Regions from separate parts of the Rhodococcus sp. NPDC060086 genome, predicted to be linked through region 1. Evidence: riboswitches for the same ligand, from Rfam matches in the RefSeq annotation. Region 1 holds a riboswitch; the other holds the start of a gene.
The links. A riboswitch is a leader RNA that binds a small molecule or an ion and turns the genes downstream of it on or off. The one in region 1 is predicted to bind thiamine pyrophosphate.
Positions count from the first base shown of each region.

Region 1 (10,797 bases):
GCACACGAGGAAGCCGGAATCGACAGCGACGCGGTCGCGGTGCGCGCTGAGCGGATCACCTCGGGTACCCCCGGCTCCTGGACCTACACGACCGTCGTCGCCGACGCCCCCGCACCACTCGACACCACCATGAACGGGGAGAGCACCGAATTGCGGTGGGTGTCGGAGGCCGACGTCGAATCGATGCCGCTACACGCGGGATTCGCCGATGCGTGGTCCGCTCTGCGCACCCGGCCGGTGCGGATGCTGCTCGACACCGCGAACGTGCTCGGATCCAGTGGGCCGACCGGCTGGTGGCGCGACCGGCCCGGCGCGACCGGTGCCCTGCTCGCGGACCTCGCGGCCGCGCTCCCTCGCACCATCGAACTTCCGGATGGAACGTTCGGGTGGGTGTCGCGGGTCGAGGCTGTGCTCGAAGGTCAGGCGCGCACCGCGGTCGTCGACGACACCCGCACCCACGTGCACACCGCCGACGGCAGCGGCGACGACGAACTCGCCCGCCTCGCTGCGACCGTGTCTCCCGCTGTGACCACCGCGCTGGATCCGACGGTGACCGTCGTGGTCACCGCCGATCGTGGTCTGCGTGATCGGCTACCGCAGGACACCGTCGCGGTATCCCCGTCGACTGTGCTGGGCTGGCTGTAGGACGGTCAGGCCGACAGCGCGGCCTTCAGCGCTGCGGCAGCGCCGCGGGGGTCGGCGGCCTTCGTGATCGCCCGCACCACCGCGATGCGCTGAGCGCCCGCCTCGAGCACCTGCGGGAGCCGTTCGAGATCCACGCCGCCGATGGCGAACCACGGCCGCTGCGGATGCGATGCACGAACCTCGCGGATCACTTCGAGCCCCGCTGCGGTGCGCCCCGGCTTCGTCGGGGTGTCCCACACCGGACCGGATGCGAAATAGTCCACGCCCTCCTCGCCGTCGGCGAGGACCGCCTGCGCGCGGCTGGCCGTCGACCGCCCGATGACGATGTCGTTGCCGAGGATCCGCCGCGCCTGCTTCACCGGCAGGTCGCCCTGCCCGAGGTGAAGGATGTCGGCGCCGGACGCGAGCGCGATATCCGCCCTGTCGTTGACCGCGAACAGCGCACCGTGGCGTGCGCAGGCATCGGCGATCACCTCGAGCGCGGCGAGCTCCTCACCGGCCTCCAGCCTGCCGAATTTCTTCTCACCCGCCGAATCCTTGTCGCGTAGTTGGACGATGTCGACGCCGCCGACCAAGGCTTCCTCGATGAACCGGGCAAGGTCGCGGGTATCGCGACGGGCGTCGGTGCACAGGTACAACCGTGCGGTCGCGAGGCGCCCCCGGGGATCGGGATGGTTGCCGCGGTAGGTCGTCCGGTAGGTCGTCACGGACAAGACGGTAGCCTCTACTACGAAAGTGACAACACGGGAGTCCCGAGGAACGCGGGGCTGAGAGGGGGCCTGCCGGCCCCGACCGTTATGACCTGAACCGGATCATGCCGGCGCAGGGAGTGAGGTGGATATCGTGTCGACAGTTGCGGTCATCGGCGGTGGAGTGATCGGTCTGGCCGTCGCGTGGCGCGCGGCCCGCGCGGGATGGACGGTCACCGTCCACGATCCCGATCCCGGTTCCGGTGCATCGTGGGTTGCCGGCGGAATGCTCGCACCGTTGTCCGAGGGGTGGCCCGGGGAAGAACACGTCCTCTCGCTCGGCGCGGCGTCGCTGCAGCGCTGGCCCGAATTCGCGCGTGCCCTCGAACAGGAGACCGGTGTCGATGTCTTCACCGCGAGTGCGTCACTGACCGTCGCACTGGACGCCGCGGACGCCGCGGACCTGCGCACGATCGCGTCGTGGGTGGGGGAGCAGGGCCACGAGATGCGGATCCTCACGCGAGCCGAGATCCGCGACCTCGAACCGTCGCTCGGCCCGCGGATCAGGCTCGGTCTGCTCGCCCCCACCGAACTGTCCGTCGACAACAGGAAGCTCGTCGAGGCACTGCGTCGCGCTGCCGTCGCTGCGGGCGTCCATTTCGTCCACGCACCCGTCGGTGACCTCGACGAACTGCGCGACGAGCGTGTCGTCCTCGCTGCCGGATCCGCCTCGGCGATGCTGTGGCCCGCTCTTCCCGTCCGGCCGGTCAAAGGTGAGATCCTGCGGTTGCGCGCGCGACCCGGCGCGACCCCGCCTCCGCAGCACACCGTGCGCGGCAGCGTCCACGGACGCCCCGCGTATCTGGTGCCGCGCGCCGACGGTCTCGTCGTGGGTGCGACCCAGTACGAAGCAGGCGACACCGAGGTCACGGTCGCGGGAGTGCGCGATCTGATTGCCGACGCCGAAATGCTGTTCCCCGCGATCGGCGAGTACGAACTACACGAGGCGAGTGCGGGCCTGCGCCCGATGAGTCCCGACAACCTGCCGCTGATCGGCAGGTTGTCGGATCGCGTGATCGCCGCGACCGGGCACGGCCGCAACGGAGTCCTGCTCACCGCGATCACCGTCGATGCGGTGCTCGCCGAACTCGCCGACGACCCGCTTCCCGAAGCGACACATGCAGATCCCCGACGATTCGTGAAAGAGAGTGTGCGATGACGATTCAGATTTCTGTTGGTATCACCGTCAACGGCGAGGAGAAGTACTTCGCCGAGGCGCCGACCACGACGGAGCTCCTGGCGGAGATGGGCCTGCCGGAGAAGGGCATCGCCGTCGCGGTCGACGGTGTGCTGTTCCCGCGTGGCCGCTGGGCCGAGAAGATCGGTAAGGGCGCGCAGATCGAGATCCTCACGGCGGTGCAGGGTGGCTGAGCACGCAACCACGCCGGTGGACCCGGGGCACGACCTACCGCAGTTGACCATCGCGGGACGTTCCTTCTCGTCCCGGTTGATCACCGGTACGGGCGGTGCCGCGAACCTTGCCGTACTGGAGGAGGCGCTGGTCGCGTCGGGCACCGAACTGACCACCGTGGCGATGCGCCGGGTCGACGCGACCTCCGGCACGGGCGTCCTGGACCTGCTGCGCAGGCTCGGAATCGCACCGCTACCGAACACCGCGGGATGCCGTGGCGCGAAGGAGGCCGTACTCACCGCGCAACTGGGTCGGGAAGCTCTCGGCACGGACTGGGTCAAGCTCGAGGTCATCGCCGACGAACGCACCCTGCTGCCTGACGCCATCGAATTGGTTTCTGCTGCAGAACAACTCGTCGACGACGGTTTCAACGTCCTGCCGTATACCAACGACGATCCGGTGCTCGCGCGGCGACTCGAAGACGTCGGGTGTGTCGCGGTGATGCCGCTCGGGTCGCCGATCGGGACGGGGCTGGGAATTGCCAATCCGCACCACATCGAGATGATCGTCGAGTCCGCCGGGGTTCCCGTGATACTCGATGCCGGTATCGGTACCGCCTCGGACGCCGCGCTCGCCATGGAACTGGGCTGCGACGCGGTGCTCCTCGCCACCGCTGTCACGCGCGCCAAGGACCCGGCGCTGATGGCCTCGGCCATGCGGCACGCCGTCGAAGCGGGGTTCCGGGCTCGGCATGCCGGACGCATCCCCAAGCGCTTCTGGGCCCAGGCGTCGTCACCTATGGAGCCCTGACGCCCCGGTCACGGCGGTGATGCTGCACATCGGCCGGTTTTCCGGCAGGCTGTCAACCATGATCGAAGTGACCGGACTGACCAAGACCTTCGGTTCAACCACTGCCGTCGACAATGTGACGTTCACTGTCCCACCGGGCATCGTCACCGGGTTCCTCGGCCCCAACGGGGCGGGCAAGTCGACGACGATGCGCATGATCCTGGGGTTGGACCGGCCTACATCGGGTACCGCGCTCATCGAAGGTAAGCGCTATCGGGACCTCTCCCGTCCGCTGCAGACCGTCGGTTCGCTGCTCGACGCGAAGTGGGTGCACCCCAACCGATCGGCGCGCGCGCACCTGCGATGGTTGGCCGCCTCCAACGGATTGCCAGACACCCGCGTCGACGAAGTGCTGCGCCAGGTCGGGTTGGCCGAGGTCGCAGGCAAACGTGCCGGCGGTTTCTCGCTCGGCATGTCGCAGCGTCTCGGCCTGGCGGGCGCGCTGCTCGGCGACCCGAAGGTGCTGCTGTTCGACGAACCCGTCAACGGCCTCGATCCAGAGGGCATCGTGTGGATCCGCCGATTCATGCAGGCACTGGCCGCCGAAGGCCGCACGGTGCTCGTGTCGAGTCACCTGTTGTCGGAGATGGCCCAGACCGCCGATCACCTCATCGTGATCGGGCGAGGCAAGCTCATCGCCGACACTTCGGTCGAGGACTTCGTCGATCGTGCGTCGGAATCCCTCGTGGTCGTCCGCAGCCCGCAACTCGACGACCTGCGCAGTGCGCTCACCGAACGAGGGCACACGGTGACCGACCAGGACGGTGCACTGCACGTCTCGGGCGCCGGTGCCGCAGAGATCGGCGAACTCGCCGCGGCGCGCTCGATCGTCCTACACGAGCTGGCGAGCCGCCACGCCTCACTCGAGGACGCGTTCATGAAACTGACCGGGAGCGACGTGGAGTTCCACGGCACCGGTTTCGACGACGTGATGAAGGGCAGCCTGTGATGGCCTCACCAGCAGTGGACACCTTGCGCGCGGAACGCATCAAACTGACCTCGGTGCAGTCTCCGTTCTGGTGCCTGGCGATCATCATCGCTCTGGGTATCGGCTTCGCTGCAATGATGGGCGCCGTCGCGCGAAGCTCGATGTCGCTCGACGACGAGACCGCCCGGTTCTACCTGACCCCCGATATCGCCACCACCGGCGTCACGGGATTCGGCATCATGGTTCTGATGATCCTCGCGGCATTGTCGGTGACGAGTGAATACCGCTTCGGGGTCATCCGCGCCACCTTCACCGCGTCTCCCAATCGTTCTCTCGTACTGACCGTGAAGTCGGTGCTGATCGGTGTGGTCGGCGCAGTCGTCACCGGCGCTGTGGGCATGATCGCCGTGTATGTCGCGAAGGCGCTCGCGGGTTCGGAAGCCGGACGCGATCTCGTGCTCGAAGGCGACGCGTGGAAGGCGATATACGGCATCCCGATCTATGCATTCCTGTCGGTGTTCCTCGCCGTGGGCGTAGGAACGTTGCTGCGCCAATCGGCCGGCACGATTGCATTGCTGCTGTTGTGGCCCCTGCTCATCGAACCGCTGTTCTCCTTGTTCGGTCGGGTGGGCCGCGAAATCCAGCCCTTCCTGCCGTTCGCGAACATCAACAACTTCCTCGGTATCGAACAAGGCATCGATTTCCATTGGGGTCCGTGGGGTTCTCTGTTGTATTTCGCGGCGTTCACGGCGGTCGTGTTCGGGGCGTCTCTGGTGGTCGTGGGTAATCGCGACGCCTGACCGTGGCAGGCCAGTACGCTCGGACGATGATGCGCGCGGTGATCGGCCGGCCGGCGGCCCTGTTCGTGGTAGCAGCAGCGGTGATCGCGGGCTGCTCGGATAGCACGGACACCGGCCCCCCGCCTGTCGATCCCGCCGCGCTGGCCGACAGCGTGCAGATCGACTCCGTGATGGGCCACCTCACCGAACTCGAACGCATCGCCACCGAGCACGACGGCAACCGCGCGCTCGGCACCGAAGGTTACGACGCGAGCGTCGAGTACGTGGCCGGCGCGCTGCGCGACGCCGGATTCGAGGTGCAGACACCCGAATTCGACGCCACACTCTTCCAGGTCGAGGCGCAGAGCCTCGAGGCCGATGGGCAGCCGCTGGGTGTGCGGGCGATGGGTCTCTCACCCACGACCGGACCAGACGGGCTGACCGCGCCCATAGTCCGGGTACCCGCCGACGACACCCCGGGATGTGACGCCACCGACTACGACGGGCTCGACGTCGCAGGTTCGATCGTGATGGTCGACCGCGGCGTCTGCACCTTCACGGTCAAGGAACAGATCGCCGCCGACGAGGGGGCGGCGGCTCTGCTCGTCGTCAACAACGAAGACGGGCCGCTCGCCGGTGCTGCGCTCGACGAAGCCGAGGGGCCGACGATTCCGGTCGGTGGCATCGCCGCGGATACCGGTCGGCGGCTCGCCGCGGCGCCTTCTGCGACCCTCGTGCTCGACACTCGGACGGACACGCAGCGCTCGCGTAACGTCATCGCGCAGACCGCTACGGGCTCGTCGGACGACGTCGTCGTGGTCGGTGCGCACCTCGACAGCGTTATCGAGGGGCCGGGAATCAACGACAACGGCACCGGTGTCGCCGCGGTACTCGAGACCGCCCTGCAGCTCGGCAGCGAACCCGGCGTCACCAATGCCGTTCGGTTCGCGTTCTGGGGGGCCGAGGAGGTCGGGCTCGTGGGTTCGAGCCGGTACGTCGAATCGTTGTCCGCCGACGAGCGCAATGCGATCGCCCTGTATCTGAACTTCGACATGCTCGGTTCCCCGAATCCCGGATACCTTGTCTTCGACGGTGACGACTCCGACGCAGACGGCGCAGGCCCCGGACCCGACGGTTCTGCGGGAATCGAGCGCACCTTCGAGCGGTTCTTCGCCGACCGGGGCATCGATGTGGACGGCACGGACTTCGACGGTCGTTCCGACTACGGCCCGTTCGTCGCCTTCGGGATTCCCGCCGGTGGTTCGTTCACCGGAGCCGACGATGCAAAATCTCCCGAGCAGGCCGACAAGTGGGGAGGCACTGTGGACGAGGCGTTCGATCCGAACTACCACTCGCCGGAGGACACGCTCGACAACATCGATCGCGACGCACTTTCGGTGGCGGCAGCGTCCGTCGCCTACGGCACGGCCGTCTACGCAGTCTCGCTCGACGGCCCGGACGGAGTCCCGAGCGGTGAGCAGCGCACGCAGGCGCGCGAGGCGTTCACCGAATAGCGGATCACCGAACGGCAGGCGTCACGGCTGTTCGTGAAGCCGCCACAGCGGGTTGACCGGTCCGTGCCCCTTGCCGAGGTCGTACGACCATTCGAGGCACTTGGTGACCCATTCTTTCGCAAACGCCACCGCATCCGGCACCGACATGCCGTGGGCGAGCGCCGACGCGATCGCCGCGGCGAGCGTGTCGCCGCCGCCGTGATCGTTGCCTGTGGCGAGGCGAGGGCTGGAGAACTCGAGGAAGCGGTCGCCGTCGAACAACAGGTCGGTGCTCGACTCCGAAGTGCGCAGATGACCTCCCTTGACGATCGACCACTGTGCACCGAGGCCGTGCAGCGCTTCGGCGGCCAGTCTGGCCGTGCGGTCGTCGATCACCTCGATGCCGGTGATGAGCCGGATCTCGTCGAGATTGGGAGTGACGACGGTCGCAAGTGGGATCAGTGCCGAGCGGACAGCTTCGAGTGCGCTCGCATGCAGGAGGGGATCGCCGTGCATCGACGCGCACACGGGGTCGACGACGAGCGGGACGTCCGTGTCGCGGCCGATCCCGACCTCCGAGCACACCGCCGCCACCGCTTCGATGATCTCGGTCGACGCGAGCATGCCCGTCTTGGCCGCGGACACTCCGATGTCCTCGACGACGCACCGCACCTGCGCCGCCACGGTCTCCGGCGGGATCTCGTGGAAGCCGCTCACGCCGACCGAGTTCTGCACGGTCACCGCGGCCACGGCGACACATGCGTGGACACCACACAGTGCCATCGTGCGCGAGTCGGCCTGGATGCCCGCGCCTCCGCCGGAGTCCGTGCCGGCGATGGTGAGCACACGAATCGGGGTGTGGCCTTGCTCGGCCAGGGGAAGCAGCTGCACGGAGGTGACCCTACCGGTCGCGAATCGAGCCGCGATCGGCGTCGGCACTCTGCTACCGGGAGTGCCATCCCAGCGCAGCGCGTGGGTGCTCTATAGTGGCGTGCGTCACACAATGAATGAGGTCGGGGAGGCGTTCATGATCAACTTGTCGACGGCGGAGGTGTCCGACAATGCCGATCAGAACCGATTCGAGCTGCGGCTCAACGGCGACCTCGTGGGCATTCTCGGCTATTTCGACACCGAGCATCCGGCGGGCGTTCCCGGTAGGGGGCGCCCGGTGGTCGATTTCCTGCACACCGTGATCGTCGAAGACTTCGGGCATCGCGGTCTCGCGGGCATCCTCGTCGGCGGTTCGCTCGACATCGCGCGGAGGCGGGGCTGGCGAGTGCGCCCGGTGTGCACGTACGTGCAACGGTATCTCGCGTCGAATCTCGGCTATCGCGATGTGATCGTGCCGATCGAACCTGCGCGGCGCGCCTGACCCGGTCGCGGGCCGGTGCCGCAGCCCGGGCTATTCGGAGAGATCGACGATCACCGGTGCGTGATCGCTCGCGCCCTTGCCCTTGCGCTCGTCGCGGTCGATCGACGCAGACGTGACCTTCGCCGCGAGAGCGGGCGACCCGAGTGCGAAGTCGATGCGCATGCCCTGCTTCTTCGGGAAACGCAGCTGTGTGTAATCCCAGTACGTGTAGACGCCGGGCCCGGGTGTATGCGGGCGCACGACATCGACGAACCCGGCCTCGGTGAACGCCGCGAATGCGTCGCGCTCGGGCTGCGAGGTGTGGGTCTTGCCTTCGAAGAAGGCCGGATCCCACACATCCTCGTCGGTGGGTGCGACGTTCCAGTCGCCGACGAGGGCGACCGGCAGATCGGGGGTGCCGGAGAGCCAGCCCTGAGCATCGGCGCGCAGTTTGGCGAGCCAATCGAGCTTGTAGGTGTAGTGGGGATCGGCGAGGTCTCGGCCGTTGGGCACGTACAGGCTCCACACCCGGATACCGCCACACGTAGCGCCGATCGCGCGCGCCTCACGGACGGGGGAGATCTCGGGGTCCTTCGAGAATCCGGGCTGATCCTCGAAGCCGATCTGCACATCGTCGAGCCCCACACGCGAGAGGATCGCGACGCCGTTCCACTGACTCAGACCGACATGCGCCACCTGGTAGCCCAACTCCTCGAAGCGGGCATACGGAAACTGCTCGTCCTTGCACTTGGTTTCCTGCATCGCGAGCACGTCGGTGTCGGTTCGCTGCAGCCAATCGACGATCCGATCGGTACGGGCACGGACGGAGTTCACATTCCAGGTAGCGAGGCGCACGGCCCCCACTGTAGGCGACCTAACCGACAGGTTCCGTGACGTACCCGTAGCGATGGTGATCGACGAAACCCAACCCCGCATACAGCTCACGGGAGGCGGTGTTTCCGGTCTCGATCTGGACGTAGGCGTGGGTGGCGCCGAGTTCGCGGCCCCACCCCAGGAGCGATCCGCTCAGCAACGTGCCCACACCCTGCCTGCGATGTTCCGCAGAGACCTCGACCGCGCTGAGGCCGGCCCAACGCCGGCCGTCGGGTGCATCGGTGACGGCTACCCGACCGATCGCGATCGGTGCCGTCCCGCGCGCACCGATACGACCGAAACCGAGCGTGCCCGCGGCGACCGCGCCGAGGACAGCACCGGCGGCATCTGGAAAGTTACCGCCGCGGTAGAGCGCGAGCCAGTCGGCGTCGGGCTCCGGAGATATGGCCACCGGCCCGGGGCCGGGAGGTAGCGGAACGTTGTCGAGATCGGCCGCCATCACCTGGACCTGTTTGCCGGGAACCCAACCCGCCGGGAACGGGGCGAGTCGTTCCGGAAGCAGCAACAGCAGGGGCAGCCCCCGGTCGGCGAACCACCCGTGCAGCCGCGCCCGCACCTCGGGATCGGCAGGGTCCGCGACGGTGCCGCGCGGTCCGAGAGGTGTCGCGGAATTGGCCCGGCCGGTGAAACCGCCACCGGCGCGCAGGAACCATCCGTCGATCCAGGCCTGTTCGAGGCCGGGCCAGCCGGCGGCCGCGGCATGTTCGAGCGAGCGGATCTCGGCGGTGCGGATCGGGCGTGCGGACAACGCCTTGAGCGCCACGACGGTATTCGGAGCGATCTGGACGAGCTTCTTCTCCGCGGTGCGCACAGCGACCGCCGGCTCCATCGACACCAGTTCACCGATGACATCGGTCACACGATGGCTGTATCCGGCAGGTAGGCGATATCGGACGACGACCCGCGTGCCGAGCGGGATCGCCGCGCCCGGTGCGCCGGCAGGACCGTCAGTCGTCATCTTCGTCATCGTCGTGCCCGAAGGGGTCGTCGACGCTCCCGGGCAGCCACGTCAGGCCGGGCACACCCCAACCGGCGCGCTTGATCGTCTTCTTGGCGGCGCGGGCGTTGCGTCCGATCAGGACATCGACATACAGGAACCCGTCGAGGTGACCGACCTCGTGCTGCAGCATCCGGGCGAAGAATCCCTGCCCCTCGATCTCGACGGGGTCGCCGTTCTCGTCGGTGCCGGTGACCTTCGCCCAATCGGCGCGTCCCGTAGGGAAGTTCTCGCCCGGAACCGACAGACATCCCTCGAGGTCGTCCTCCGGGTCGGGCATGCTCTCCGGGATCTCGGACGTCTCGAGCACCGGGTTGATCACCGCACCGCGTCGGCGGATCACGTTGCCGGACTCGTCACGATCGGGGCAGTCGTAAACGAACAGGCGCTTGGCGTACCCGACCTGGTTCGCCGCAAGGCCGACGCCGTTCGCGGCATCCATCGTCTCGTACATGTCGGCGATCAATTGCGCGAGTTCCGCGGGGGTTTCGGTCACCGGTTCGGTGGGATTGTGCAGAACGGGGTCGCCGGTGATGACGATGGGAAGGATGGCCATGGTGAACCAGGATAATGTGCGCGAGTCATCCGTTCGTCGGACCGGTCTGTGTCGGGCCCCCGTGATTGAATAACTCGCGGAAACACACAGGTGTCATCGTCATTGTGATTGTCATTGCGGTGTGAGTCATTGCGGTGTGATTCGAAGCAGTCGAGGAGTGAGATGGACGGCGCAGCAGCGCACGGTACGAACCCATCCGAAGCAG
Region 1 covers NZ_JBHWWZ010000023.1:17,834-28,630, forward strand. Annotated here, with positions in the region: gene ACFWB0_RS14670 (NUDIX domain-containing protein) at 1-645, shown strand, start outside; gene thiE (thiamine phosphate synthase) at 651-1,352, opposite strand; TPP riboswitch at 1,379-1,493, shown strand; gene thiO (glycine oxidase ThiO) at 1,489-2,553, shown strand; gene thiS (sulfur carrier protein ThiS) at 2,550-2,765, shown strand; gene ACFWB0_RS14690 (thiazole synthase) at 2,758-3,555, shown strand; gene ACFWB0_RS14695 (ABC transporter ATP-binding protein) at 3,614-4,543, shown strand; gene ACFWB0_RS14700 (ABC transporter permease) at 4,543-5,322, shown strand; gene ACFWB0_RS14705 (M20/M25/M40 family metallo-hydrolase) at 5,349-6,815, shown strand; gene thiD (bifunctional hydroxymethylpyrimidine kinase/phosphomethylpyrimidine kinase) at 6,837-7,685, opposite strand; gene ACFWB0_RS14715 (GNAT family N-acetyltransferase) at 7,822-8,166, shown strand; gene ACFWB0_RS14720 (exodeoxyribonuclease III) at 8,197-9,000, opposite strand; gene ACFWB0_RS14725 (GNAT family N-acetyltransferase) at 9,020-9,997, opposite strand; gene ACFWB0_RS14730 (peptide deformylase) at 9,987-10,592, opposite strand; gene ACFWB0_RS14735 (DUF3263 domain-containing protein) at 10,755-10,797, shown strand, end outside.

Region 2 (10,797 bases), on a different contig from region 1:
CGGTCATCTCGCACTGTCCGAGTGGGGACGCAACGCCGATCTGCAGATCACGACGCAGAACGTCGACGATCTGCACGAGCGCGCAGGCAGCACGGTGCTCGCCCACCTGCACGGCAGTTTGTTCTCACCGCGTTGCACCGACTGCGGACTCGATGCAGAAGTGGCCGAGCCACCGGAGCAACCCGTCGCACGACTCGATCCACCCACGTGCCAGAACTGCAGCGGGATCGTTCGTCCCGGCGTCGTGTGGTTCGGCGAGATGTTGCCCGAGCAGCCGTGGGAGGCCGCAACGGCGTCCCTGCGCGAAGCAGATCTCCTGCTCGTCGTCGGTACGTCAGGGGTGGTGTATCCCGCGGCGGGCCTGCCGTCACTCGCACGACGCCACGGAGTTCCGGTGGTGGAAATCAATCCTGACGACACCGACCTGTCGGATCAGGTCGACGAGGTGTGGCGCACGACGGCGGCGGTCGGGCTGCCGGACCTGGTGTCGGAGTTACAGTGAGTCGGTGGACTCCTGCGTGTTCTGCGCCATAGCCGGGGGCGCAGCGCCGGCCGCACTCGTCTACCAGGACGACCGTGTGGTCGCGTTCCTCGACATCCGGCCGCTGGCGCGTGGTCATCTGCTGGTGGTGCCGCGGGCCCACTCGGATCGGCTCGAGGATCTCGATCCTGCGTACGGGGCATCGATGTTCACGGCGGGTCAACGCTTGGCCCGCGCACTCACCCGGTCCGATCTGGCCACCGACGGTGCCAATCTGGTGGTCAACGACGGCCGCGCCGCGTTCCAGACCGTTTTCCACATGCACCTGCACGTCATTCCTCGATGGAACGGCGACCGCGTCCGTCTGGGGATCGGCGCCATGCGCCGCAAGCCCCGCGACCCGGAGTCCACCGCGGCGGCCATCCGTGCGGGTCTCGATCGTCTCTCAGCAGAGGAGAATCAGTGACAACCCTGTCCGGCAGTTCCGGAACCAGCGAGTTTCCTATCGATATCATCCGGCCACTGCTCCTCGAACAATTCGAGGTTCTGGACGCACTGCTGTCCGGGATCGAGGGCGATGCGTGGTTCACCCCGACCGACCTGCCCGGGTGGACGGTCAAGGACATCGTCGCTCACCTGATCGGGACCGAATCGCTGCTTGTCGGCGTCGCCGCACCTCACGTCGACATCGACGTGCACGCGCTGGGCCACGTGCGCAACGAGATCGGCGCCTTCAACGAACAGTGGGTCGAGCATTTCCGCGGTGTCGCCGGTGCGGATGTGCTGACCCGCTACCGCGATATCGTGGCGCAGCGGCGCGAGAGTCTCGGCGCGATGACGCAGGCCGACTTCGATGCACCGGCCGATACCCCGATCGGCCCCGCCACCTACGGCCGGTTCATGCGTATCCGGGTGTTCGACTGCTGGTTGCACGAACTCGATATCCACGACGCGCTGGGCACCGTCGGAAGTGAGGGCGGCCCCCGGGCCGAACTCGGATCCGCCGAGATGTTCGGTGCGGTGCCGTTCGTCGTGGGCAAACGCGGCAAGGCTCCCGAAGGTTCGCGGATCACGATCGAACTCACCGGCCCCCTCGCCCGCACCATCCATCTCGAGGTGGCCGGTCGCGCGAGAGTGGTGCCGTCGCTGTCGGAGCCTGCGACGGCCACCATCACGATGGACTCGGGCCTGTTCGTGCGGCTTGCCGGCGGGCGGGTCAGCGGCGTCGACAAGCTCGACGAGGTGACTCTCGGCGGCGACACCGCAGTGGGTCGCCGTATTGTCGAGAATCTCGCGTTCACGATCTGACGATGCGCCTGTTTCTGTCGTCGTATCGGTTCGGCTCCGATCCCGCGCGCCTACTCGAGGTGACGCGTGGGCCCGGCCGGATCGCTGTGATCGCGAATGCCGGCGACGCGTGGCCGTCCCGCGCCCGGGCGTCGAGTGTGGTCAGCGAGTTCGGGCCGTTGCGCGCTCTCGGATACGACCCGGACGAGGTGGATCTCCGCGACCACCTGGGCGATCCGGACTCTCTCCGCGCACGCCTGACAACGTTCTCCGCGGTCTGGGTACGCGGGGGCAACACGTTCGTGCTCCGCGCGCAGCTCGCCCGCAGCGGCGGCGACACAGTACTCACCGACCTGGTCGGCGACGGCACCCTCGCATACGGGGGGTACAGCGCCGGGGCGTGCATCGCGACACCGACGCTGCGCGGACTCGAATTCTCCGACGATCCCGCCGAGGTCGCCGCGATCGGGGCGGGCCCGGTGGTGTGGGACGGCCTCGGCTGGGTCGAGCACTCGATCGTCCCCCACGTGGGAGACTCCGCTCTGGGCGACGACGGTGTCGACCGCACACTGGAATATTTTCGGCGCGAGTCAGTCCCGTACGTGGCGCTGCGCGACGACGACGCCCTGGTGATCTTGACCGACGGCGATCAGGCCCGGAGGTAAAGTCGTGAGCATGTCGAACAACACAGGGAACGCCAACCGCATCGAGCACCTGCCCGCACAGTCACGGTTCGCGCTGTTCCTCGGCGACGATCTGGGGGCATACGCCGACTACAGCGAGGTCGATGGGCTGCGCGACTTCGACCACACAGTCACCGAACCCGACTTCCGAGGTCGCGGGCTCGCCGGGCAGGTCGTGCAGTTCGCGCTCGACGCAACCCGGGCCGAAGGTCTGAAGATCGGTACGTCCTGCTCGTATGTCGAGAAGTTCGTCTCCGAGCATCCTGAATATCGCAACTGAGCTGCCCGAGTCACACCATCACATCGCGGCGGCGGAAGCCCACGACCGCCGCCGCGACCAAGACCACAGCAACAGCCCCGAGTACGAGCATCGTTGCCGCACTTGCACTTTCGTAGGGGACCAGCGGAATATGCGAGAACGGCGAGAGGTCGCGCAGCCACTGCGACAGGTTCAGTAATTCGCCGAACCACGCCACGAACACCGCGTAGATGACGAGGATCCACGCGAGATTCGCGAGACGCGGAACGAAACCGACCAGCACGAGCGTCACCGCGAACACGAACAGGACCGCGGGTGCGTAGGCCAGTGCGGCCCCGCACATCCGGATGATCCAGTCCGCTTCGCCGGTCGCGACCGCCATACCCAGGCCGGTGGCGGCGCCCGTGACGGCCAGAGCGACTAAGACCTGCGCGACGATCACCGCAACGGTCCACAGGAACGAGCGGGTCCGCGGCGTTCCGGTGACGATCACCAACCCGACCCGGCCGGCGTCCTCGTCGCCGCGCACGCGCATGACCGCCGAGACTGCGAACGCCGCAACCCCCACGACGAGGAACAGCAGCATCGTCGCGCCGAAGGATGCAGTCAACGATTCTGTGTCGGCACCGAGGAACTCGACGATGTCGGGGACCTCCTCGACCATGTCGCCGATCGAATTCGCAAGCGTGCCCATCGCCAGCCCGATGATCGCGAGGGCCGCGGTCCACGCCACGAAAGTCCCGCGCAGCAGCCGCCATGTCGGTCCGGGCGGTGTGAGCAGCGACGGCGACGCTTCCGCCGGTCCCGGTTTCGGGGCGCGCAGGCCTGCGCCGATGTCGCGGCGCCGAGACAGTGCGACGGCGACCGCGAGCAGTACACCGATCGCGAGCACCGACAACAGCAGTGGCCACCACCGTTCGTCGACGTAGAGTCGGGTCTGCTGCGCCCACGCGATCGGCGACAGCCACGACAGCCACGACCCGGTGGGTTCGATGATGTCCCCGAATCCGCGCACCAGGAACGCCACCGCGAGCGCGGCGAGCGCGGAACCTGTCGCGGCCCGCGCATGCTCACTGAACTGCGCAGTCACCACCGCCACAGCGCCGAACAGAAGCCCGGTGACGGCCGTGGCCACGCCGAACAGCAGCGACCCCGTGATCGCGAGTCCGCCCGCCATCAGCGAGAAGGCGACCCCGGCACCGACGATCGCATCGGCGACGGCGACGGACAGCAGCGCTGCCGCAGGCGGCGCGAACGGGCCCACGGGGAGCGCGCGGAGCAGTTCGAGTCGGCCCGCTTCCTCCTGGGCGCGGGTGTGCCGCACCACCATCAGGATGCTCATGATCGCGACAGCGACGAACACCGTCAGGCTCAGTTCGTTCGCGGTCATTGCGCCGAGGGTGTAGTTGTCGGCCCCGTATGCGGGCCCGGTCATCAGCACCGCGGCAGGGTTCTCGAGCAGGCCCGCGCGGGCCTGCCGCGCGGCCGCGTCCGGATACGCGGCGATGAGGCTTTCCACGGTCACGTACACGGTGAACGCGAGTGCGAGGGTCCACACGGTGATGCGGATGCGGTCGAGCCGGAGGTAGAGCCGAAGCAATTCGACGATTCCACTGAAACGGTGGACACTTCGGGTTCCCCGGTGCTCGCGGGGAGCGAGGGTGGCGGTCATCGGGTGGTCACCTCCTCACCTTCGGGCACGTCGGTGAGCGTGTCGCCGTAGTGACGCATGAACAGCTCTTCGAGCGACGGCGGCGTGATCGTCAGGTTCGCGATGTCGAGTTCGGTGAGTGCACGCAGCACCGGGTTGACGGAAGCGTTGTCGACGTCGAACGCGAGGTGGCCGTCGTCGTAGGTCAGATCGTGCACACCCGGCATCGACGCGAAACCGGCGGGCAGCGTGGGCGTGGTGGCCCGCACCGCGGAGCGGGTCAGGTGCCGCAGCTGCGCGAGTGTTCCGGTCTCCACATCCTTCCCTGCCCGAATGATCGTCACTGTGTCGCAAAGTTTTTCGACCTCGGCCAGAATGTGACTCGACAGGAGAACCGTCCGTCCGGCATCACGCAACGCACGCACCTCGTCGGTGAACACCGCTTCCATCAGCGGGTCGAGTCCGGACGTGGGCTCGTCGAACATGTACAACTCGACGTCCGACGCCAGCGCCGCGACGAGCGCGACCTTCTGCCGGTTGCCCTTCGAGTAGGTACGGGCCTTCTTGGTGGGGTCGAGTTCGAACCGTTCGAGGAGTTCGGCCCGGCGGGAAGGGTTGTCGCCCCCGCGGATCCGGGTCAGCAGATCGATGATCTCGCCGCCGGTGAGCGCCGGCCACAGATTGGTGTCGCCCGGGACGTACGCGATGCGACGGTGAATCGCCACCGCGTCGGTCCACGGGTCGAGTCCGAGGACCCGAGCCGAACCGGAGTCGGCGCGGAGCATACCGAGCAGTACGCGGATCGCGGTGGACTTTCCGGCACCGTTGGGTCCGAGAAACCCTGCCACGGTGCCGGTTCCGACTTCGATCGAGAATCCGTCGAGAGCACGGGTTGTTCCGAATGTCTTGACGAGGTCGACTGTGTCGATGGCGGGTGTGTCCATGGTGCAACCTCCGTGATCGTTACGGGGCAGCCGCCTCCCGGACGGCCAGGTATGCGTCGAGCATCGCCGAGTCGGTGAGCAGCGGTTCGGAATAGAGCTCGAGCAGCGGGAGCAACATGCGGTCGGTGTACGAGCGCAGCCACGTGGGCAATTCATCGAGGTCGAGGGGCTCGCTCGGCCCGGGAACATGCAGTAACAACGCGCCGGTGCTGAATTCGACGAGTGCTCGTGCCCGCGCCCGGGGGTCCCGGCTTGCACGAACCACGCCGGATGCGACCCCTTGTTCGAGATAGCCTTCGGTGGTCGCCGCCAGATGATCGAGAAACGCCTGCGAAGCGGGTCCCCGAGCTTGGAGGCTCCGGATCAGATAGCCGATGAGCGGGGCATAACTCCCGATGTCCTCGATCTGAGCCAACATCGCCGCGACACCGCTGCCCGGCTCGAGGACCGAACTCTTGAGCTCGCGGACACTGCGAAGAACGTACTCGTCACAATATTCACGCAGGCCGGCCCGGGAACCGAAGTGATGCACGATGAGCGAGGCACTCACTCCGCACTCTGCGGCGATAGCACGAAGCGACACGTTCACGCCGTCCCGAGCGACACACCGGATTGCCGTGTCGCGGATGCGAGCACGGGCGGTGAGGTCGGAATCGCCCTCGGCTGAACGCATGTTCCAAGGGTTGCACACGCGTTCAGTCGGGTCAAGAGAAATCAGGGTCGAGAGAACTCAGGAGAAGCCCATCACCTGATCGCCCCACACCTCGCGCATCGACCCATCCGGATCCGACTCGACAGAATCACGTGCATCGATGAGCAGAGTCGTCCGCTCGTCGGGCTCGTATGGCGGCCAGTGCTTCGACGCATCGAGGGCGGCAGGAACCCCGTGCTCCGCGAAGGCAAGCCATCGACGCTGTATCCGACCAGACACCTCGACCGCACCCTTGCGTCCCCCGAGCCAGAAACTCGGATCTCGGCCGAGCGTTCCGAAATTCCCGAATACGTATGGCAATTCGGTTGCGTGACCGGCACCGATGCGCGCCGCCTTGAGCATCGGCGTTGCATGGTCGAATCGGTACACCCACGTCGGGGAATGCGCGGCGTGCCCTTCCGCCACCCACAACACCGGCATCCGGAATCCTGCGTCGCGCGACAGGGCCATCGCGCCGCTCGGCTTCGGGAGATCGGGATACGCTGCAGCGATCTCGGCGATGCGTTCGGGCTCGAGATCAGGGCGATCCTTCGCGAGTGCCTCCAGCATGGCCCTCACCGCCGAATCGTCGACCGGCATCAGCGGCGACTTCATGAAACGGAAGATCGATGGTTCGTCCTTGTTCGAACCGATGATGAGCGGCACCCGATGCGACAGACCCTTCTGGAAGGCCGCGACCGGATACTTGGGAACCAGATCTCGATCGACCACCGGTGTCATCGCCAACGTGCCCGGCATGGTCGTGGGGATCTCCCCGACCACGGTCTCGGCCGCGGTGACGAGCTGTTCGTAGGGCATTCCCCGCAGGGTCCCGACTCGGGCCGACGGCACCTCGAGGACGTCGAGGAACCGCTGCGCCACCATCGCGGCACGTTCACGCCCGTACACCGACGTCGCCGGCGGCGACTGCGCGATCGCCCGGTGGAACAGCCCCTCGGCGCGCGGCACCGTCATCAGCGTCGTAACAGATCCCCCACCCGACGATTCACCGAACAGGGTGACGTTGCCTGCGTCGCCGCCGAAGTCCGCAATGCAGTCATGCACCCACTCGAGCGCCGCAATCTGGTCCCGCAGACCGAGATTCGACTCGTACGTGTCGCCTGCTGTGGAGAACGACGACAGATCCAGGAACCCGAGCGCCCCGAGGCGATAATTGAGCGTGACCACCACGACGTTGCCCGTTTCGCAGAGCACGCGTCCGTCGTAGATCTTCTGACCCGAATATCCGATCACGTACGCGCCGCCGTGGATCCACACCATCACCGGGCGCCGTGTGCCGTCCGGTTCGGGCGCCCAGATGTTGAGCGAGAGACAATCCTCGCCGAGTGCCATGTCGGACGAGATCCCGATCGGGCTGTTCCGGCTCTGCGGAGCGATCGGTCCGTACCGCGCGCAGTCGAGCACGCCCGGCCACGGCCGAGGCGCTTCCGGTGACCGAAACCGCATGTCTCCGCCGGTCGGTGCGGCGAACGGGATCCCCTTCCACGAGTACACCTCGCCGTCGCGGTATCCGCGGGCTTCGCCGTACTTGCATCCGACGACGAGTGTCTCGGCGTCCACATGACCTCCCGGTGAGCTTCTCGTATCCCAACGTACCCAGGGGAGTCTCCTCCGACACCTTCCCGGCGAAGGTGCTATCGTCGCCTCCGACCGACACGGGGTGCTCCGCACGAGCGGGGCTGAGATCACACCCGTCGAACCTGATCAGGTAATTCTGACGAAGGGATGTTTCGGGATGACTGTGCCTGCGCACGATTCACCCACCGACCGTTTCACCGATGTCCTGTGGGACCGCACGAAGGTTCTGCGCGACTCCATCGACGACCTCGAGTTCCTGCGGCGCCTCGGCGACGGCACACTTCCGCTCGAGTCGTTCCGCTTCTACATCGAGCAGGATGCCCTCTATCTGGCCGGGTACGCCAAGGCCCTCGCGCTCCTCGCGTCCAAGGCACCGGACCCGGTCACCGGCGCCTTCTGGGCGACGAGTTCCGCGACGGCGGCGACCGAGGAATCCTCGCTGCACCAGCAGCTTCTCACCGGTGGCGTACTGCCCGTGCACGACGAACCGGTCGCACACTCCCCCGCATGCCTCGGCTACGTGTCGTACCTGACGGCCACCGTGGCAACCGAGCCGTATCCGGTGGGCGCCGCCGCGGTGCTGCCCTGCTTCTGGATCTACGCCGAAGTGGGCCGCGACCTGGCCTCGCGCGCGGCCGACGTGCTCGCCGCCGATCCCGCCCATCCGTACGCACAGTGGGTGGCCACCTACGACGACCAGGCATTCCAGGATTCCGTCGCCACCGCGCGCACCCTCGTCGACGCCGCCGGTGCGGCCGCGACCGCCTCCGAGCGCGACGCGATGATCGACGCATTCACCCTCGCGACCCGCTACGAGCTGCTGTTCTGGGATACCGCCCTGAACACGCAGCCGTGGCCCGCGTCGTGACGCTGCGGCACCGGATCAGGGCACTCACCGTCGCGACCCTCACCCTGTGCGCCGTCAGCGCGTGCGCCGGTGGTGGCTCCGACGACACGATCCGGTTCGCACTCGACTGGACTCCCAACACCAACCACACCGGCCTGTACGTGGCGGTGCAGGAAGGGCTGTTCGACGACGCCGGACTCGACGTCGAGATCCTGCCCTACAACGGGGCGACACCGGACACCCTCGTCGACGCAGGCAACGCCGAGTTCGGCATCTCCACTCACGGCATGGCGACGTTCTCCCGCTCCTCCGGGGCACGCACCCTCACCGTCCTCGCTCCGTTGCAGCACTGGGCAACCGGGATCGGGGTCAAGGCAGACCGCGCGGATCTCACACGCCCGGCAGACCTCGACGGCCACGTGTACGCCGGGTTCGCCGACCCCGGCGACGCCGAGGCGCTCGCCCAGGTGATCCGAAACGACGGTGGACGCGGCGAATTCGAGGAGGTCGTCCTCGGTACGTCCGCGTACGAGGCGGTCTACTCGGGTACCGCGGACTTCACCGTCTCGTACCTCGCGTGGGAAGGGCTCGAAGCGGAACATCGCGGACTGCCGATGCGCTACTTCGACTACACCGATTACGGTTTCCCCGATCAGTACGCGATCGTCGTGAACGGCAACGAGGACTGGCTCACCGAGAACCAGGATCGGGCCCGCGCGTTCGTGCAGGCGGTGCAGCGCGGGTACGAGATCGCCGCCGACGATCCGGATCGCGGCGCCCGCGCACTGCTCGACGCCAACCCGGGCGCGTTCCCCGACGAGGAACTCGTCTTCGAGAGCCAGCGGATGCTCTCGGCCGACTACATGCGCGACGACCAGGGCCGCGTGGGCACTCTCGACGCGAGCACATGGGCCGGGTACGCCAGGTTCCTGTACGAGCAGGGGTTGCTCACCGGTCCCGACGGCTCACCGTTGACCAGCGAGCCCGATTGGTCCACGTACTTCACCGATGACTACCGAACGCCCTGAGGCTCGACGCACCGCAGCCCGACGCCGCGTGAACCATATGATGCCGGCGATCATCGTCGCGGTGGTGCTCGTGGCGGCGTGGCAGCTCTACGTGATGATCAGTGGAATCCGCCCTCAGGTGTTGCCTTCTCCCGCGCGGGTGCTGCACCAGGGATGGGCGCATCGCACCGACATCGCCGGGCACGCCGTCGCGACGCTGCAGGTCACGATCGTCGGGTTCGCTGTGTCGTTGACCTTGGCGTGGGTGCTGGCGATCTCGGTCGATTTCTCACCGTGGTTGCGGCGAGCGTTCGTGCCGTTGTTCGTGGCCTCCCAGACGGTGCCGATCGTTGCGATCGCCCCGCTGATGATCATCTGGTTCGGCTTCGGTCTGCTGCCGAAAATCCTGGTGATCGCACTGGCCACGTTCTTCCCGATGGCGATCGGTTTGATCGAGGGCTTCGCGGCGGCCGACCGGGAGGCGGGGGCGCTTCTGCGAAGCATGGGGGCCACGCGGTGGCAGGTGTTCCGGTATGTGCGGCTCCCGTCGGCCCTGCCGCGGTTCTTCACGTCATTGCGCATCGGAATCACCTATGCCGTAGTGGGTGCGGTCTTCGCGGAATACGTCGGTGCCACATCGGGTCTCGGCATCTACATGGCCATGCAGAAGAACTCGTTCCGCACCGATCTGGTGCTCGCCGCTGTCCTCGTCACCGCAGCGGTGTCACTGGTGTTGTACCTGCTCACCTACGTGGCCGAACGCATCGTCGCGCCGTGGGCCCTCACCACAGAGAATCGAGCAGCAGAGAATCGCACAGCAGGGAGTCGCGCATGAGCGCCGTCACCGTCTCCGGCGTCCACCGGTCCTTCGACGCAAGCCACGTGCTCGACGACATCGGATTCGACGTTTCCCCAGGAGAATTCGTCTCCGTCATCGGACCGAGTGGATCGGGGAAGTCCACCCTGTTCGGCCTCGTCGCGGGGCTCGACACCCCCGACGAGGGGAGCATCACGGTCGGTGGGCGGCCCGCCGCGCCGGGACGCGCCGCGCTGATGCCTCAGAAGGATCTGTTGTTCCCCTGGCGTACCGTCCTCGACAACTGCGCCCTCGCTCTCGAGGTGCAGGGGACATCGCGTCGGGAGGCACGCGAGCGGGCACGGAAGTTGTTCCCCGCGTTCGGACTCACCGGATTCGAGGATGCCCGGCCTTCTGCGTTGTCCGGCGGGATGCGTCAGCGTGCCGCATTGGCCCGAACCGTCATCCAGCAACGTGAGGTCCTGCTGCTCGACGAGCCGTTCGGCGCCCTCGACTCGCTCACCCGCACCGACATGCAGTTGTGGCTGCAGG
Region 2 covers NZ_JBHWWZ010000027.1:4,030-14,826, forward strand. Annotated here, with positions in the region: gene ACFWB0_RS15750 (NAD-dependent deacetylase) at 1-502, shown strand, start outside; gene ACFWB0_RS15755 (HIT family protein) at 507-947, shown strand; gene ACFWB0_RS15760 (maleylpyruvate isomerase family mycothiol-dependent enzyme) at 953-1,789, shown strand; gene ACFWB0_RS15765 (Type 1 glutamine amidotransferase-like domain-containing protein) at 1,792-2,433, shown strand; gene ACFWB0_RS15770 (GNAT family N-acetyltransferase) at 2,444-2,731, shown strand; gene ACFWB0_RS15775 (ABC transporter permease) at 2,742-4,382, opposite strand; gene ACFWB0_RS15780 (ATP-binding cassette domain-containing protein) at 4,379-5,305, opposite strand; gene ACFWB0_RS15785 (TetR family transcriptional regulator) at 5,325-5,978, opposite strand; gene ACFWB0_RS15790 (carboxylesterase/lipase family protein) at 6,036-7,577, opposite strand; TPP riboswitch at 7,664-7,760, shown strand; gene ACFWB0_RS15795 (TenA family protein) at 7,753-8,463, shown strand; gene ACFWB0_RS15800 (ABC transporter substrate-binding protein) at 8,448-9,470, shown strand; gene ACFWB0_RS15805 (ABC transporter permease) at 9,451-10,284, shown strand; gene ACFWB0_RS15810 (ABC transporter ATP-binding protein) at 10,281-10,797, shown strand, end outside.
Region 2: it holds a riboswitch for thiamine pyrophosphate, as region 1 does, so the genes downstream of both, ACFWB0_RS15795 (TenA family protein) here and thiO (glycine oxidase ThiO) in region 1, are expected to answer to the same signal.